One region of the Bradyrhizobium australafricanum genome, then DNA from elsewhere that is predicted to be linked to it. Evidence: riboswitches for the same ligand, from Rfam matches in the RefSeq annotation. Region 1 holds a riboswitch; each other region holds the start of a gene.
What was found. Region 1 has a riboswitch for cobalamin ahead of J6525_RS36840 (ribonucleoside-diphosphate reductase subunit alpha). Riboswitches for the same ligand answer to the same signal wherever they lie in the genome.

Region 1 (5,985 bases):
CGATCAGGATCTGATATGGCAGAATGTGGCCGGCCCTTCACACGCTGGGCCATCGCATGCAGGGCCATCGTACGCTGGACCACTGCTGGAGGGACCGTCCCATGCCGGGCCATCGCACGCCGGTCCCACCCACGCTCGGCCATTGCAAGCGGGCCCCTCTCAGGCTGGTCCGTCCGAAGCTGCACCACCAGAACTTTCCGAGTTCCGGATGCTGAACGGACGTCTCGCCAAGGATTACTGGGTTTTCACTGGCCAAACGGCCACAGCCGCTCAGATCGATATGCTTGAGCGCAGCGGAGTGAAGCCGAGCAAGGACCACCCCACAAAGGTTTTTACCCTTCTCGGCGTGCCTCACACAGCCGAGTGGAGAGAAGAGGGCTTCATTCGTCTTACACCGTCGCTGGACCAAACCCTTTGGCCTGAAGAGCCGGCTGAAAATAGATCTTCGCACTCCGACTCTGAGGAAGATCCGCGTATCCGCTAGGGACGGGCGTACCTTGGCTGGGCCACGTCCTGGAAGCGGATAGATTAAAAATTGCGGACGGCAGCAGCAGTTGGTACGGGCCCGCAGCCGGCGAATATTGCCATTCTCCTGGTTTAAGGCCAATCGATCAGTACAGAATCGGTCAAGTCAGGATAGCTGCACGGCTCGAGATGAACGATCGCAGCCGTCCTCCTGTCGCTTTAGTCTCTCCGTCCCGCTGTGCCGACGCCACGAAGTCGGCCGCCTTGATCATCAACGCGATCGTCACATGCACAATCGCCCTTGATGATTAGCTCCAGCATGACTACGTCCGGCCGAAAGCTGCCCACACCCCGTCTTCGCCATCCCAGCTGCCGCGGCTCGCCGCCTTGGAGTATTCCGTGGCGCGCTGCTCGAAGAAATTGGCGTGCTCGACACCGTTGAGAATCTCCACGAGCCATGGCAGCGGATGTGCCTTGAGCCGGGTGAACCCGCCCTCCTTAGCCTCGAAGAAGCCGAATACCGGGGCAATCCGCAGCTGGGTCAGTCGCCAGTCGGCGACGTAGCGGACGTAGGCATGGATCTGCTCGGGATTCATACCCTCGATCTCGCCGAGGCCAAAGGCGAGGTCGACGAAGTTCTCCTCCAGCTTCACCATGGTTTTGGCGACGTCGATGATATCGTCACGGACGGAGCGCGTCACCGCGCCAGTTTCGCGGTGCCATTCGTGAAACAGCTTTATGATGCCCTCACAATGCAGGCTTTCGTCGCGCACTGACCAGCTTACGATCTGTCCCATACCGTTCATCTTGTTGTGGCGCGGAAAGTTGAGCAGCATCGCGAAGCTCGCGAACAACGCCATGCCCTCGGTGAAGGCGCCGAACATCGCCAACGTCCGGGCGACATCGGCCACGGTGCCGACGCCGAACTCGTGCATGTAGTCGGCCTTGGCGCGCATCTCGGCATAGCCGCGGAATGCCTCGAACTCGGTTTTGGGCATACCGAGCGTTTTGAGCAGTAGCGCATAGGCATCGATGTGGACCGTCTCCATGTTGGTGAAAGCTGCCATCATCATCTGGACGGTGAGCGGCTGGAAAATCGGGATGTAGCGCTTAAGATAGTTGTCGCCGACCTCGATGTCCGATTGAGTGAAGAAACGGAAGATCTGGGTGAGCAGCGCACGTTCGCTGTCGGTGACGCGGTCCGACGCCCAGTCCTTGAGGTCTGCCCCGAGCGGCACCTCCTCTCCCATCCAATGAGTCTGCTGCTGGCGCTTCCAGAACTCGTAAGCCCAGGCGTAGCGATCGACGTCGTAGCTGCCGGTCGAGTCGAGGAGGCCGACGCGCTGCTTGCCGATCAGCGCACGCGGATCGACGGACGAGAGATCGATCACTGACATGCGAGGCACTCCTCATAGTCGGTGCGCTGCTGCGATGGTTGCGGCGGCGCAGTCTTGTCGCCATCGGCGATGGCGCCGGCGAACGCCGCGCGCGAAATAGATTTTGAACGGCAGTAGTAGAGGCTCTTCACCCCCCGCTTCCATGCCGTCCAGTGCAGCATGTGAAGATCCCATTTATCGACGTCAGCTGGCAGATAGAGGTTGACCGACTGGCTCTGGCAGATGAACGCGGCGCGGTCGGCGGCAAGTTCGACGATCCAGCGCTGGTCGATCTCGAAGGCGGTGCGAAAGACCGCTTTCTCGATTTCCGAGAGGATGTCGAGATGGGCGACCGAACCCTCGTGGGCGATGATCGACTGCCAGATCGCCGAAGTATTGGCGTCCTTGGCGGCCAGCAGTTTGGCGAGATGCCGATTACGCACCGAGATGGCGCCGGACAAGGTCTTATGGGTGTAGATGTTGGCCGGGATCGGTTCTACGCAAGCGCTGGTGCCGCCGCAGATAATGCTTATCGAGGCGGTCGGCGCGATCGCGATCTTATGGCTGAAGCGGGCCATCACGCCTCGTTCCAGGGCATCCGGGCACGGCCCCCGCTCGCGCGCGAGCGTCACGGATGCCGCATCAGCATCGCGACGAATTTTCCAGAACATGTTCAGATTGAACGACTTGGCCACGACGCTTTCCATCGGAATGCTCTTGGCCTGCAGGAACGAGTGGAAGCCCATGACGCCAAGGCCGACGGAACGCTCACGCAAGGCGGCGTAGCGGGCACGCTTCATGACGCCCGGCGCCACCGTGATGAAGTGGGTCAGCACGTTGTCGAGGAAGCGCATGACGTCCTCGATGAAGCCAGGCTCCTCGTTCCACTGGTCCCAGGTCTCGAGGTTGAGCGACGACAGGCAGCACACCGCGGTACGCTCCTCGTCGCGATGATCGATGCCGGTCGGCAGGGTAATTTCGCTGCACAGGTTGGACGTTGAGACCTTGAGGCCGAGCTCGCGCTGGTGCTTGGGGAGCGCGCGGTTCACCGTGTCGATGAACAAGAGATAAGGCTCCCCCGTCTGCAGCCGGTTCTCCAGGATGCGTTGCCACAGCTGGCGGGCGTCGATTTCGCGGATAACGTCCTTGGTCTTCGGACTGCGCAGAGCGAACGCAGTGCCGGCGCCTACGGCACGCATGAACTCATCGGTGACGTTGATGCCGTGATGCAGGTTGAGACTCTTGCGGTTGAAGTCGCCGGACGCCTTGCGGATCTCGAGGAACTCCTCGATCTCGGGATGGTGGATATCGAGATAGACCGCAGCCGAGCCGCGCCGCAACGAGCCCTGGCTGATCGCCAACGTCAGGCCGTCCATGACGTGGATGAACGGGATGATGCCTGAGGTAACGCCGCCCTTCACCTGCTCGCCGATCGAGCGAACATTGCCCCAGTAGGTGCCGATGCCGCCACCGTTAGAGGCAAGCCATACGTTCTCGTTCCAGGTGCCCACGATGCCTTCGAGCGAGTCCGACACCGAGTTAAGGAAGCAGGAAATCGGCAGGCCGCGCGTCGTGCCGCCGTTGGAGAGCACCGGTGTGGCTGGCATGAACCACAGCCGAGACATCCCATCGTAGAGACGTTGGGCATGCGCAACATCATCCGCGAAGGCGCAAGACACCCGCGCGAACATGTCCTGGATCATTTCGCCGGCGAGCAGATAACGGTCGCTCAGCGTCAGCTTGCCGAACGGCGTCAACAGGTCGTCGCGCGTCCGATCGAGCTTGAGATCGGCCGGCTTTGGCGATGGCGCAAGGGGGTACGGCAGCGGGGCCGGCGACGGCGGCGGCACAAGACACAACTCAGGCGCGCTGGGCTCTGCCTGCAATGGCTGCGACCTCACGCGCGCCGGCTCCTCAATGAGATGACCATGCTGATCGAAATCGTAAGACGGCGACATCGGCAACCCCGCGATGTTAGGCGGGGGAACCGCGCGGATGACTTGCGAGGAAACCGGTCAAACGTCTCCGGCTGCAAGCGACCCAACGGGGCACCCCGCCCGAGGACTTTCGTTCAGTCGCGGCAGGTCTCCTGGCTCGCGGGTCGCCGCGGCTGTCGGCCTTCCCGGCGCTGTGCTGCGCCAGTGACCATGATGACAACCGCTCACCGCTTACAGTTGCGGGGGCAGCCCCGGAGTAGCCGTTCGGCGCACCGGGTTCCCTCTTAGCTTCCGACCCACAAAATGTTGGGGCCAGAAGACCGTGACTGACTAGACATAGGCACTACTCGCCGGGATTCGTCAACTGGAGAGGTCCAGATTAAAACGCAAAAACATACCGAAGCCCGGACGACTTTGTCGCCGCTGTCGGCTTCTGCTGCAGGTGATTGGATATGCCGTTGGGCTGCATTACCGGTTTCCGTCAAGCCTGCGCAACGGTCGAGGAAATTCCTGGCTCGCACGTCGCATTGATGGAATCTAAGAAACGGCGCGTCAGTAGAGGAGCAATTCGGCCAGACGCTTGATTTGAATCGCAGCGCTCCTGCTCGCCGCGACAAATGGCATCTGGACGAATTCGTTATCCACTCGCGGGCGAACAACATCGGCTCTGGCGCGCCGTCGACCGGAATGGCCTCGCATCCAGCCCCGAACAGACTCGCGCTGCACAGTGGTCCCACGCCTGTCACGGCTCCAGCGCGACCTGCAAGCCCTCCTTACTTTCAACATGAACGTAACGGGGTCCGATCGGCCGTCCCCTGCCGCTGGCGACAGTGACAATGTCTTCCAGAGGCGTGGCGCGCGCATCCGCCTCGGGGCGAGACAAGATCAGATCGGCGTGAAACAGCCCTTCCGATTCGAGGCCGGTGGCATCCACGCCAAGGGCCGCCAAGCTGGCCAAACAGCTCTCAAATTCTTCAGGATCGCGAAAGCGACGCTGGATAAACGTTGCGCCGGCAAGACGTTCTGTCACAAGACCACGGTTTGCGAACGTCGCGGCGAGCGATTCAAATGGGAACATTCGTAGCACGAAGGAGATGATCCATGGTTGCTTCTCTGCCGCATCGAGAATCTCGCTGAACGTCTTCTCGGTAACGTAGCCGATGCATCCGGTCGACATGATAACATCCACGGAGCGGAGAATGCGCGCGCTGTCCATCGATAGCGCCTCCTTTTCAAGGTCAGCGACAATGCCCTGCTCTAAAAGGCCAACACTCTTCGCATAGCTGACCGCCCGGGCCGACACATCGAGGCCGATAAAGCGTGCCAACCCGACATCAGGCCAGGCTGCATAGAAACTGCGATCGAGACTCACCAATGTCTCAGAGCTGATCGCTCTCATCTCACGCCGGGCGTAGCGGTGACGCAAGCCCGCGAAGGTCAGCGGAAAGCGATGCACCGCTGCATTGATGCCGTACGAACAACCAACATCGAGCACGACGGGCTTGAGGCCGGTGGCCGAAGCTTTCGCTGCCAGTATTTGGCGCACAACCGGCTCAGCCACGTCCGGTATCATATAATCCAGGTCTCCGAGGACCGAGAAATATGCCCTCGGATCATCCGAAGCATAAATATCGTGGAATGCAGCTTTAGACCGATTGATGCGCGAGAAATCTATCCGCAACGCAATGTCTCCTCTCATTTGCAAGCAGCTCGACGGCTGTTGCCTTCGTACCCGCCTGCACTTTGGTTATATAGGGTGTAGGCCCTTACATCCGCCGATGCGGTAGCAGAAGCGGCAAGTGAACAAGCGCATCACCCCCCTCTGCGCGTCGCGGCGCGAGCGATCCTGCTGTTGTGCGAAGAAACCATCAGCCCGCTCAGCCCACCGATAGAAGCTTATTCAGAGATAAGCTGACGGCGCCGGCGCCCTTGGAGATGAGCGAAACCTGAATGACGCGATCGTCAACATCCCACAGGTTCGTCAAGGCCGAATCGAAATGATCCCCACCTTCCGGTTTACCTGCCGGATGCCAGGCGGTCGGCCACCAACGAAGCTGCACCTTGCTTCGAAGCTGCCTGCGCAAGACTATCATGAAACTGGTCCCGCACCGATAAACAGCCGCTGGAGAACCATTCAGCCGGGTTGAGAGAGATCGAGGCAACGGCAGGCAACATGAGAAGAACCGTTTTGTCACGTGATGAGATTG
Region 2 (5,985 bases), on a different contig from region 1:
CATGGCGCGGCGTGCGCGCCAGATCGTGGTAATCGGCGTCGCGCTGCCCCACCTCACCGCGCTCCGGCTGAACGGCGATGACCGATTTGCCGCAGCAGATCGCCGCGAAATGAAATGCGCCGTCACGGCAATCGGGATCATCCTCCGGCGCGCCCCATGCGCGGCTGAGATCGTCCTGCAGCAGCTCGGGAAGGCCGGAAAGCGCCGCGCGATAGTCGGCGACGTTCCACGTCAGGGTCCTGCGCAAAAGAATGTCGCCCAGCGACTCCACCGGCTCAAGGTCAAATCCCGCGCCCGCGAGATCAGCCAGCATCGCCCCGACCGAGGCAAGCGCATCGAGGCCGACGGCATGCGCGACCTGATGTGGACGGCCGGGATAGTTCGATAGCACCAGCGCAAGCCGCTTCTTCTGTGCCGGCTTGCCGGCAAGCCGATGCCAGGCGGCCACGCGTGCGGCAATTGCAGCGACGCGCCCGGCATCCGGTCGATGCGCAAGATGCGCGAATTGCAGCTCGGGATCGCGCTCACCAGGCGATTTGAAGCTGACGACGCCCGCGAACAGGCGGCCGTCGACCTCCGGCAGCACCACATGCATCGCGAGATCGCCGGGCGAGAGCCCGCGGAGCGACAAGGCCCAATCCTCGCGCCGCGCGGTCGACAAAGCGACCTGGAACACCGGGCATGATGCAGCGTCGAACGGCGTCGTGCCGTCGTCACCGGCCGCGGAAAACGCGGTCGCATTGACGATGGCCGCTGGAGCGCATTGCGCAAACTGAGCGCGCAGCCAATCCGCCACGCCCGCCGCCTTCAGCGAGGTGACGAACACACCGTGGGCATCAAAGCCCCTCTCACGCAATGCATCGATCAATGCATCGACCGGCGCCGTATCGCCTGCCGCGAGGTAGGAACGATAAAACGTCACCAGCACGCGCGGCCGGCCGTCCGATGCCGGCAACGCCGCGATGGCACCGCGCCGGGAATCGTAGACGCCGATCTCGGGAAGATCGATCTCGCCGACCACCGGCCCAGCATAGAGTCCGGACGCCAGCGCCAGCTGCGCGATAACGGCCTGCGCGGCAACCGGGCCGCCTTTGTCGCACAGCACCTTCAGACGGCGCAGCGTCGAGACCGGCAAGGTCGAGAATTCATCGAGCCGCAGATCGTCGCGGCCATCGGCCGGTAGCACCACCAGGGCGATGCCGCGCTCCTTCGCCAGCCGATGCACCGCGGCCAGCCCGTATGACCAATAGGGCTCGCCGCCGATCAGCCGCACCAGGATGCCGCGCGCGTGCGACAGCGTCCGCTCGATATAGGTATCGACCGACAGCGGATGGCGCAGCTCCGCGAGGTTGGCGAGCCGCAGCGACGGCAGCGCAGCACGGCCGCGCCGCCAGCCGGCCGCGAAGGCAGCAAGATCGCTGTCGGAAAACGACAACACCACGAGATCGGCCGGATCCTGGCCGAGGTCCCTTGGCGTCGCGGTCTCCTCAAGGCCGCGGCTCTCGCGGAAGACGACGTGCATCAGACACCAAGCCGTGCCCTGATCGCGGCTTCATCGATGTCGGCATGTTCGCCGATCACGACGAGCTTCGACTGCCGCGCCCGGGCGCCCCAGGGCATGTCGAACTGATGCCGCACCCGTTCGCCGACCGATTGCACCAGCAGCCGCATCGGCTTGCCTTCGATCGCGATGTAGCCCTTGGCGCGCAGCACGTTCTGCTCGCGCGCCAGCCCCTTGATCGAGGCGACCAGCGCGTCGACATCCGAAACTTCCGGAAGATCGATCACGACGGAATTGAAATCGTCGTGCTCGTGTTCCTCCTCGCCATCGTGATGCGACGGCCGCGCCGCGAGGTCGTTTTCAGCCGCCGCCTCGAGCCCGAGGATCACGCGCGCGTCGATCGTGCCGTCGACGACAGGCAACATCGGCACCTCGCGCGGCATCTCGGCCGCGATCACCGCTTTCGCCGCCTTGACCCCTTCCGCCCCGGCGAGATCCGCCTTGGTCAGCAGCACGATATCGGCACAGGCGATCTGGTCCTCGAACACTTCCGACAGCGGCGTCTCGTGGTCGAGATTGTCGTCCGCCGCACGCTGCGCATCCACCGCGGCCGGATCAGGCGCAAAACGGCCGGCGGCGACGGCCTCGGCATCGGCGAGCGCGATCACGCCGTCGACCGTGATCCGCGAACGGATCTCCGGCCAGTCGAACGCTTTCAGCAGCGGCTTCGGCAGGGCGAGCCCCGAGGTCTCGATCACGATGTGATCAGGCTTCACGTTCCGCGCCAGCAACTGCTCCATCGCCGGGATGAAATCGTCGGCGACGGTGCAGCAGATGCAGCCATTGGCGAGCTCGACGATGTTCTCGGCCGGACAATTGGCGTCGGCGCACGACTTCAGGATGTCGCCGTCGACGCCTTCGCTGCCGAATTCGTTGACCAGCACCGCGAGCTTCTTGCCGTTGGCATTGCGGATCAGATGCTGGATCAGTGTCGTCTTGCCGGAGCCGAGAAAGCCGGTCACGACCGTGACAGGAATTTTGGCGAGCGTGGTCATTCTGCGGCCTCCGGCACGACGGCGATGGGTGGAATGCGGGCGAGCGATTGCTTGCGGAAGATTTCCGGACGGCTGCGCCACGGCACGATGCCGTCGGGCGCCGCCGCATAGGCGGAGGCACCGGCGATCACATCCGCGGCATTGGCTTCGGACAAGCGGCCGTAGACATAGGACCAGCGCCCCGGCGCGCTGAGCGCGACCGAGCAACCCTGGCTGCAGGCCGACAGGCATGCGACGGGAACCAGATTGACGTCATCGGGCACGCCGGCCTCGACAAGCGCGGCATGCAGGCGTGCACCGGGCGCGAGCTCACCTTCCGCCGGCGTCTGGCCGGCGCGGCAAGTGATGCAGACATGAAGTGTGACGCTCATCGCCCTTCCTGGATTGACAGCGGGAAGCGATGAGGCACACGAACCGATTTTGGACAGGTTCGTTCCCCGTCGCGGAACACCCCGTCCGCCGGTTTCACAACATGCTGCGTTGGCAGGTCTCCCGGCTTGCGGAGCAGGTTTTACCCTTCGATGCCCACCTTCCCGACTCCGTATGGAATCAGTGGCTTGGGCATCTCTCCGGTCACGGTCGCGGGGGCGGCTGCGCTTCGGACCCGATTTAGCGGAGCCCTATCGCATTCCCTCTTCGCCTGTCGTAGGACAGGAACCAACGCGGGACCACCATTCGTCCAAGCCTCGCACTTGTCAAGCCGAAGGAATGTGATGACTTCTGATGGAAAGGGCGCTGAAGACGGCGCCGTCGGCACCGATCTCTCGCTGGATACGCGCCACGCGGACAAGATGGCGAAAAAGAAGGCCGCCCGCGACCGCATCATGGCGACCAAGAGCGGTGAAAAGGGCCTGATCATCGTCCATACCGGCGCCGGCAAAGGAAAATCCTCCTCCGCGTTCGGCATGATCGTGCGCTGTGTGGCGCACGGCTTTCCCTGCGCCGTGGTGCAGTTCATCAAGGGCGCCTGGGATACCGGCGAGCGCCGCCTGCTCACCGGGCATTTCGGCGATCTCTGTCAATTTCACGCCATGGGCGAAGGCTTTACCTGGGAGACGCAGGATCGCGCCCGCGACATCGCGGCAGCGCAAGCCGGCTGGGAAAAGGCCAGGCAGCTGATCGCGGACCCGAGCCTGCGCATGGTCGTGCTCGACGAGATCAACATCGCGCTACGCTACGATTACCTTGCGATCGCCGATGTCGTCGACTTCCTGACCACGTCGAAGCCGCCGATGACCCATGTCGTGCTCACCGGGCGCAATGCCAAGGACGAATTGATCGAGATTGCCGACCTCGTCACCGAGATGACGCTGGTGAAGCATCCGTTCCGCTCCGGCATCAAGGCCCAGCCGGGCGTCGAATTCTGACAGACATCTCCATGGCGCGCGCATTGATGATCCAGGGAGCCGGCTCGGACGTGGGCAAATCGCTCATCGTCGCCGGCCTCGCGCGCGCCGCGAGACGGCGCGGCCTGCGCGTGCTGCCGTTCAAGCCGCAGAACATGTCGAACAACGCCGCGGTGACCGTCGACGGCGGCGAGATCGGACGCGCGCAGGCGTTGCAGGCGCTCGCCGCCGGCGTCGAGCCGCACACCGACATGAACCCGGTGCTGCTCAAGCCCGAGACCGATGTTGGCGCCCAGATCATCGTGCACGGCAAACGGATTGCCACCGCACGCGCGCGCGAATATGCCGGCATGAAACCATCGCTGATGGGCGCGGTGCTGGAGAGTTTTGCGCGCCTGAAGCAGCGCGCCGATCTGGTGCTGGTCGAGGGCGCCGGCAGCCCCGCCGAGGTCAACTTACGCAAAGCCGATATCGCCAATATGGGTTTTGCGCGCAAAGCAGACGTGCCCGTGGTGCTGGTCGGCGACATCGACCGCGGCGGCGTGATCGCGCAGCTCGTCGGCATCAAGACGGTGATCGACCCTGATGATGCCGCGATGATCCAGGGCTTTATCATCAACAAATTCCGCGGCGATCCGACATTGTTCGATGACGGCTATCGCTTGATCGAAGAGCGCACCGCCTGGCGCGGATTTGGCGTGCTGCCCTGGTTCGTCCGCGCCGGCGAACTTCCGGCCGAAGATGCGCTCGGGCTCGGCGAGGCGCGCAAGCCGGGCCAGTGCAAGATCGCGTTCCTTGCGCTGTCGCGGATCGCCAATTTCGACGACCTCGATCCGCTGAAGCTGGAGCCCGGCGTCGATCTCGTGATGGTACGTCCGGGCGAAGCCATCCCGGGTGATGCGAAGCTCGTCATCCTGCCCGGCTCGAAATCGACCCGCGGCGATCTCGCCTTCCTGCGCGCGCAGGGCTGGGACATCGATCTCCTCGCGCATCATCGCCGCGGCGGCCATGTCCTCGGCCTGTGCGGCGGATACCAGATGCTTGGACACAGCGTCGCCGACCCCGATGGGATCGAAGGTCCTGCCGGCGAAACGCGCGGGCTCGGGCTGCTCGATGTCGCAACCACCATGACCGAACAGAAGACGCTGACGCGCGCCAGCGCGGTGCATGCCGCGACCAGCCAGCCGATCAGCGCCTATGAAATCCATATCGGGCGCACCGACGGGCCGGATCGCGCGCGGCCTTTTGCATCACTCGACGGTACGGCTGAGGGCGCTGTCTCCGCAGATGGGCGCGCTCACGGCAGCTATCTGCACGGCCTGTTCGCCTCGGACGAATTTCGCAAGGCTTTCCTCGCGCAACTCGACATCGCGGCAGCTGATCAGCCCTACGGCGCCAGGGTCGAGAGCGCGCTCGACGCGCTTGCCGAGCACATCGAGACCCATCTCGATGTCGAAGGCCTGCTCGCGCTGGCGCGTTAATGCGAGATGATTCCTGGTCGAACAGCGACGGCGCTGTACCCCCTCTCCCCGTTCTTCACGGGGAGAGGGTTGGGGTGAGGGGCGTCTCCGCATATCCGGTGATAGCTGCGTTCGCGGAGACTCCCCCTCACCCGGAACGCATCTGGCGATGCGTTCCGACCTCTCCCCGCACGCGGGGCGAGGTGACGCTGAGATCGTCGCTAGACCGAAGACAACACGGCGGAAAGGCGCGACCACTCGGCCTCGCTGCCCGGCAAGCCGAGGCGCAGCCATCCCGGTTTCTGCTGGAAGACCCGCGACCAGATCTGCGCGCGGGCAAGTTTCTCCTGCGCAGCCAACGCATCGCCGGTCCCGTAGAGCCGGAACAGCAACGTGCCGCCGACCAGCGTCCAGCCCTGCGATCGCGCTACTGCATCGAGCCTGACGCAGTCGTCCGCGAGCCGCGCAGCCGTCGCCGTTGCCCAGTCGTGATCGAGCAACGCGCGCCGCCCGATCGCGATTGCTGCTCCCGAAACTGGCCAAGGGCCCGCCATCGCGGCAAGCGTGGCGATGTCCGCCTCGCTGCCGATCGTGAAGCCGAGGCGCAAGCCGGCAAGTCCGTA
Region 3 (5,985 bases), on a different contig from region 1:
GCACGCGGCGATGTCGGCTTCGACGATGTCAGCTTCGCCTATCCGACCCGGCCCAACGCGCTTGCGGTCGATGAAGTGTCGCTCTCGGTCCGGTCAGGTGAGAAGGTCGCGATCGTCGGCCCGTCCGGCGCCGGCAAGAGTACGCTGTTCCATCTGCTGCTGCGCTTCTACGATCCGAAATCGGGCAGCATCTCGCTCGACGGCGTGCCGATCCGACAGGCCGATCCGGCCGAGGTGCGCGCGCGCATCGCGCTGGTGCCGCAGGATTCCGTGGTGTTCGCCGCCAGCGCCCGCGAGAACATCCGGTTCGGCCGGCCCGATGCGACCGACGCCGAGGTCGAGCGTGCCGCCGATCTCGCCCATGCCACCGAATTCCTGCGCCGCCTGCCCGAAGGCTTCGACGCCCAGCTTGGCGAGCGTGGCGTGACGCTGTCAGGCGGCCAGCGCCAGCGCATTGCGATCGCGCGCGCGATCCTGCGCGATGCGCCGCTGCTGCTGCTCGACGAGGCGACCTCGGCGCTGGACGCCGAGAGCGAGACGCTGGTGCAGACAGCGCTGGAGGAACTGATGCGCCACCGCACCACGCTGGTGATCGCGCATCGGCTGGCGACCGTCTTGTCGTGCGACCGCATCCTGGTGATGGACCAGGGCAGGATCGTCGAGCAGGGCACCCACGCCGAACTGGTCGCCGCGGGCGGCCTCTATGCCCGGCTGGCCCGGCTGCAATTCGAGGGGATCTGAAAGAATTGGGGCTCGGCGCGCTCCGCCTATGCGATTCCTATGCAATCGGGCGCGCGCTCCCCTCGAAAACCTATTCCCGCGCAAGGATAGTCGCGCCGCGCCCGACCTCCCTCGACAGCCGAAGGAAGTCAGGCGCGCGGGGTGTTCGACTGATGCGCGAGAATGCGACCGAACCGGAGAGCAAGCTGCTCCGTGCCTGGCAGCTTGCCGTGCTGCGCTTCGCAGTGACGCTCGACGACGACGATCGGATGCACGCGCTCGGTGTGGCCGGCGAGGTCGACCGGCTGGGCGGCGCGGCCGATGACGCCTTCCACTTCTTCCGCAGGACGACCGCGGAGCTGTGCGCGGCGATCTCCGGTCAGGGCGCGGATCAGGATGCCGTCATCCGGCGGTTCCTGGCGCAGATCGACAATGTCAGGCTCAAGCGTGCGGTCGAAGCGGCGATCGCCAGGGACCGCACGCCGCCGAAACTCGTGGCGAGCCGCGTGAAGCCCGGCGCCGATCTCTGGCGCGGGCTGCCGTCGCGGCGTGCAACCGGAACGTAGGAAGGGCGTCACTCTGCAATCGCCATCACGGCGCGGCGGATATTCCGTCACAGCATGTCGCCACAACCCTGGCCGGCTTGCTGCGATCAGTGCGATGCGCTTCTCTGTGCTCGACAGGAGACCGGTCGGTTTCGGAATGCGGGGAGTGGCGAGATGGGTGGCTTGGTGATCAGCGGCGGCCGGGTGGTGGATCCGGCCAGCGGGATGGACGCGATCGGCGATGTCGCCGTCGTCGACGGCAAGATCGCCGCGGTCGGCACCGGCCTCGGCGGTTCCGAACGGCAGATCGACGCGACCGGGCTCGTGGTGGCGCCGGGCTTCATCGACCTGCACGCGCATGGCCAGACCATTCCGGCCGACCGCATGCAGGCGTTCGACGGGGTGACGACCTCGCTCGACCTCGAGGCCGGCGTGTTGCCGGTCGCATCCTGGTACAAGCGCCAGGCCGAGAAGGGCAGGGTGCTGAACTACGGCGCCGCCGCCAACTGGGCCTTCGCGCGCATCGGCGCGATGACCGGTTCGAATTCGGAAAGCTCGCTGGAATCGTTTGGTGCCGCGATGCGCGATCGCCGCTGGATCGAAAACGTGGCGACCGAAGGCGAGGTCGGCGGCATCCTGGAGCGCCTCGCGATCGGCCTGAACGAGGGCGGTATCGGCATCGGCATTCTCAACGCCTATGCGCCGGGTGCCGGCGTGCAGGAATTGACCGCGGTGTGCCAGCTCGCGGCGGATCATGCGGTGCCGACCTTTACCCACGTCGCCTACATGTCGCGGATCGATCCCGAGAGCGCGGCCGAGGCCTATATCCGCCTGATCGGCTACGCGGGCGCCACCGGCGCGCATATGCACATCTGCCACTTCAACTCGTCGAGCAAGACCGATATCGAACGCTGTGTTGGGCTGATCGCGAAAGCGCAGGCGCAGGGCCTGCCGATCACGGTGGAGGCCTATCCCTACGGCACCGGCTCGACCGTGCTGGCGGCGACCTTCTTCAGCGATCCGAAATTCGAGGAGCGCAACGGCCTCGGTTATGATTCGGTGCAGCGCGTGACCGACGGTCACCGTTTCGGCAGCCGCGAGGAGCTGCTTGCGGCACAGGCCGAAGAGCCCTCGACCTTGGTACTGTGGCATGTGCTCGACATCGAGAACAACGCGCATCATCGCGATCTGCTCGACATGGCGGTGCTGTATCCGGGCGGCGCAATCGCCTCCGACGCGATGCCGTGGACGCTGTCGGACGGCCGTCCCTACAGCGGCGACGCGTGGCCGCTGCCGGACGATGCCACCTCGCATCCGCGCTCGGCGGGCTGCTTCACCCGCTTCATCCGCGAATGGGTGCGCGAGCGCAAGAAGGTGTCGCTGCTCGAGGGCATCCGCAAATGCGCGCTGATCCCGGCCGAGATCCTGTCGGCGAGCACGCCAGCGATGCGGGCCAAGGGCCGGCTGCAGGTCGGCGCCGACGCCGATGTTGTAGTGTTCGACTACGAGACGCTGAGCGATCGCGCGACCTTCTCGGCGATGAATCGTCCGGCGGAGGGCGTGCGGCATCTCGTGGTCAGCGGCCAGCCGCTGATCAGCGATGGTGTGCTCGATGTCGCGGCGCGTCCCGGCCGGCCGGTGCGCCGGCCTATCACGGGGGGCTGAGGTGCCGGTCCCGATCCTGCTGGTCGCGGGCTTCCTCGGGGCGGGCAAGACCACGGTCGTGAACCATCTGCTGGCGCATGCGCAAGGGCGGCGCATCGCCGCCGTGGTCAACGATTTCGGTGCGATCAATATCGACGCCGAGCTGATCGCCGGCGCCAGCGACGGCGTGGTCAGCCTGAGCAATGGCTGCATCTGCTGCACGCTGGAGGGCGACCTGCTGCGCACGCTCGCCACGTTGCTGCGGCGTGATCCGCGTCCCGAATTCATCGTGATCGAGACCAGCGGGATCGCCGATCCCGCCGACATCGTGCGCAACCTGATGGATCCCGTGATCTGGAAGGAGGCGCCGCTGGAGACCGTGCTGTGCGTGGTCGACGCGACGCAGCCTGCGGCGAAGCTGAACGATGCGCTGCTGCGCTCGCAGCTCCGGGCGGCGGACGTGGTGGCGCTGAGCAAGGTCGATCTGACTGACGCCGCCACCTGCGCCGCGATCCGCGACGCCGTGCGCGCGGCGCGTCCGGCGGCCGTGGTGGTTGATGCCTTGCATGGCGAGGTGCCGGCCGCGCTGCTGTTCCCAGCGGACCTCGATCATGTGCCGGCGCCGCGCGAGACCGCGCCGCGACGGCCGGCGTCCGATCGCTTCGAGACGCTGAGCTGGACCTCGGAGCGGCCCGTCTTGCTGCCGCGCTTGCAGCAGGCGATCGGCAGACTGGCCTCGAAGCTGGCGCGGGCGAAGGGATTGTTCGAGACGGTGGAGCAGCCCGGGCGGCTGACCGTGTTTCAACTCGCCGGCGGCCGCGCGACCCTGGCTGCGGGCGGCGTGCCGTCGCCCGGCGTGCCGCGCACGCGCATCGTGTTCATCGCCGAGATGGGTGCGCTGTCGCGCGCGGAGATTGATGAGGTGATGCAGGGATGCGTCGAGGCTCAGTGACGCGAACCTACGTTTCCCGTCATCCTGAGGTGCGAGCCTTGCGGCGCAATTGCGCCGCTGGGCGAGCCTCGAAGGATGCACGGCCCGGCTGGTGGCCGTCGATCCTTCGAAACGCCGCTGCGCGGCTCCTCAGGATGACGGGATTAGAGGGAGCTCCACGTCATCCGCAGATGCCTGTGTCATCGCCGCAGCATTACCCGCAAAGCATGTGTGCGACAATCGCATCGAATTGACAGCCCTGCCGGCACCACCTATCGTTTTTGCCGACGGTTCCCTTCGGGGATCAAAAGGGAATGCGGTGCGAGGGTAACCCCAATGCCGCAGCTGTCCCCGCAACTGTAAACGGCGAGCCTTTCGTCAATTTGCCACTGGGCCATCAGGCCCGGGAAGGCGTCGACAGGCGATGACCCGTGAGCCAGGAGACCTGCCGTCAGTCGTGGTCACACGCGAGCACATCGGGCGGGGGCGTCCTGGTGGGATCGGAGCACTGCCTTTTGGGCAATGCGCCAGTCCGCGTTCGCGGTGACGTGCCACGTTACCGCGAGTCCTTTTCATGTCTCCGTCCTCTCCCGTTGCGCGCAAATGGCGCCTCGGTCTTCTCTGCTCCCTGTCATCATTGCTGTTGCCGGCCGAAGCCTCGGCACAAACACCGCCACCAACCAGGCTCGATCCGATCGAGGTCGCGCCTTCCGCTGCGGCAAAGCCGAAGCCCGCGGCGCGCAGCCGTGACATGGCCGCTGCGGCGCGGCCACGGCCGAGGCCCGCGACGGCCGGCAACACGCCGCGCGCCGCGGCGTCAGGCGTATCGGGGGCGGCATCGCCGACACTCAATGCCGCCACGCAGGGCGGCACCGGTAGTCGTCTCAATCTGACGCCGCTGCAGACGCCGGCCAGCGTCGAGATCATCACGGCGCAGACCATCGCCGAACGCGGCCAGCATAATGTGCTCGATGCCGTCACCCAGGACGCGGCCGGGTTCGTCGCAACGCCGGCGCCCGGCAATGGCGGCCTGTCGTTCAGCAGCCGCGGCTTTGCCGGCAGCAACTCGGTGATGACGCTGTACGACGGCACGCGCTTCTATATCGGCTCCGGCACGCTGACGTTCCCCTACGACACCTGGTCGACGCAGCGCATCGAAGTGCTGCGCGGGCCGGCCTCGGTGCTGTACGGCGAGGGCGCGATCGGCGGCGTCATCAACGTGATTCCGAAGAAGCCGCAGAGCACGCCCTATAACGAGGCCGAGGTCTCGCTCGACAGCAACATGACGCGGCGGCTCTCGGTGGACAGCACCGGTCCGATCAATCCCAATGTGTCGTACCGCGTCAACGCCACCGGCAACATGTCGGACGGCTGGGTCGATCGCGACAAGACCTCGAACGCGGTGGTCTCCGCTGCCGTGCGGGTGCAGGCGTCGGACAATCTCGCCTTCACGCTGTCGGAGGACTACGGCGACCGCAGCCCGTCGCGCTATTTCGGCACGCCGCTGATCAACGGCTCGATCCAGGACGCGCTGCGCTTCAAGAACTACAATGCAGCAGACAGCGCGATCCGATATCAGGACAGCTGGACCCGGTTCAAGACCGAGTGGGACGTCGCCGACGGCATCAAGGTCAACAACACGCTGTATTACCTGACCAGCGGGCGGCACTGGCGCGACATCGAGAACTACACCTGGAATCCGAAGACCCGGCTGATCGATCGCACGAGCTACATCGAGATCTTCCACGACCAGAAGCAGCTCGGCAACCGGATGGATGCGACCTTCAGCGGTCACGTGTTCGGCCTTGCGAACCAGGTCGTCGCTGGCTTCGACGTCAACCGGATCGACTTCACCCACACCAACAACTCGCCCTATGGCGGCGCGTCGTCGGTCAATCCTTACGTGTTCGATCCGGGATCGTTCTTCGCGACGACGACGGCGACCACGCCGGGCTTCAATGCGATCGTCAATCAATACGCGCTGTTCGCCGAGGATCGTCTCTTGCTGACCGATCAGTTGTCGCTGGTGACCGGTGTCAGGTATGACCGTCCCGAGGTGGATCGCACCGACTACAAGACGCCCGCAAACAGTTTCGAGACGGCGCTATCGGGCACCAGCTGGCGCGCGGGGCTCGTTTACGAGCC

Region 2: it holds a riboswitch for cobalamin, as region 1 does, so the genes downstream of both, J6525_RS30430 (DUF1636 family protein) here and J6525_RS36840 (ribonucleoside-diphosphate reductase subunit alpha) in region 1, are expected to answer to the same signal.
Region 3: it holds a riboswitch for cobalamin, as region 1 does, so the genes downstream of both, J6525_RS24200 (TonB-dependent receptor) here and J6525_RS36840 (ribonucleoside-diphosphate reductase subunit alpha) in region 1, are expected to answer to the same signal.

Annotation. Positions count from the first base shown of each region.
Region 1 covers NZ_JAGKJL010000062.1:28,073-34,057, forward strand. The annotation lists gene J6525_RS36835 (ribonucleotide-diphosphate reductase subunit beta) at 789-1,862, opposite strand; gene J6525_RS36840 (ribonucleoside-diphosphate reductase subunit alpha) at 1,853-3,742, opposite strand; cobalamin riboswitch at 3,904-4,118, opposite strand; gene J6525_RS36845 (class I SAM-dependent methyltransferase) at 4,521-5,453, opposite strand; gene J6525_RS36850 (nodulation protein NolB) at 5,656-5,871, opposite strand.
Region 2 covers NZ_JAGKJL010000041.1:66,088-72,072, forward strand. The annotation lists gene cobN (cobaltochelatase subunit CobN) at 1-1,522, opposite strand, end outside; gene cobW (cobalamin biosynthesis protein CobW) at 1,522-2,556, opposite strand; gene J6525_RS30430 (DUF1636 family protein) at 2,553-2,927, opposite strand; cobalamin riboswitch at 3,022-3,233, opposite strand; gene cobO (cob(I)yrinic acid a,c-diamide adenosyltransferase) at 3,270-3,923, shown strand; gene J6525_RS30440 (cobyric acid synthase) at 3,935-5,383, shown strand; gene cobD (threonine-phosphate decarboxylase CobD) at 5,584-5,985, opposite strand, start outside.
Region 3 covers NZ_JAGKJL010000028.1:64,316-70,300, reverse strand. The annotation lists gene J6525_RS24220 (ABC transporter ATP-binding protein/permease) at 1-741, shown strand, start outside; gene J6525_RS24215 (hypothetical protein) at 894-1,286, shown strand; gene J6525_RS24210 (amidohydrolase family protein) at 1,440-2,930, shown strand; gene J6525_RS24205 (CobW family GTP-binding protein) at 2,932-3,861, shown strand; cobalamin riboswitch at 4,112-4,307, shown strand; gene J6525_RS24200 (TonB-dependent receptor) at 4,415-5,985, shown strand, end outside.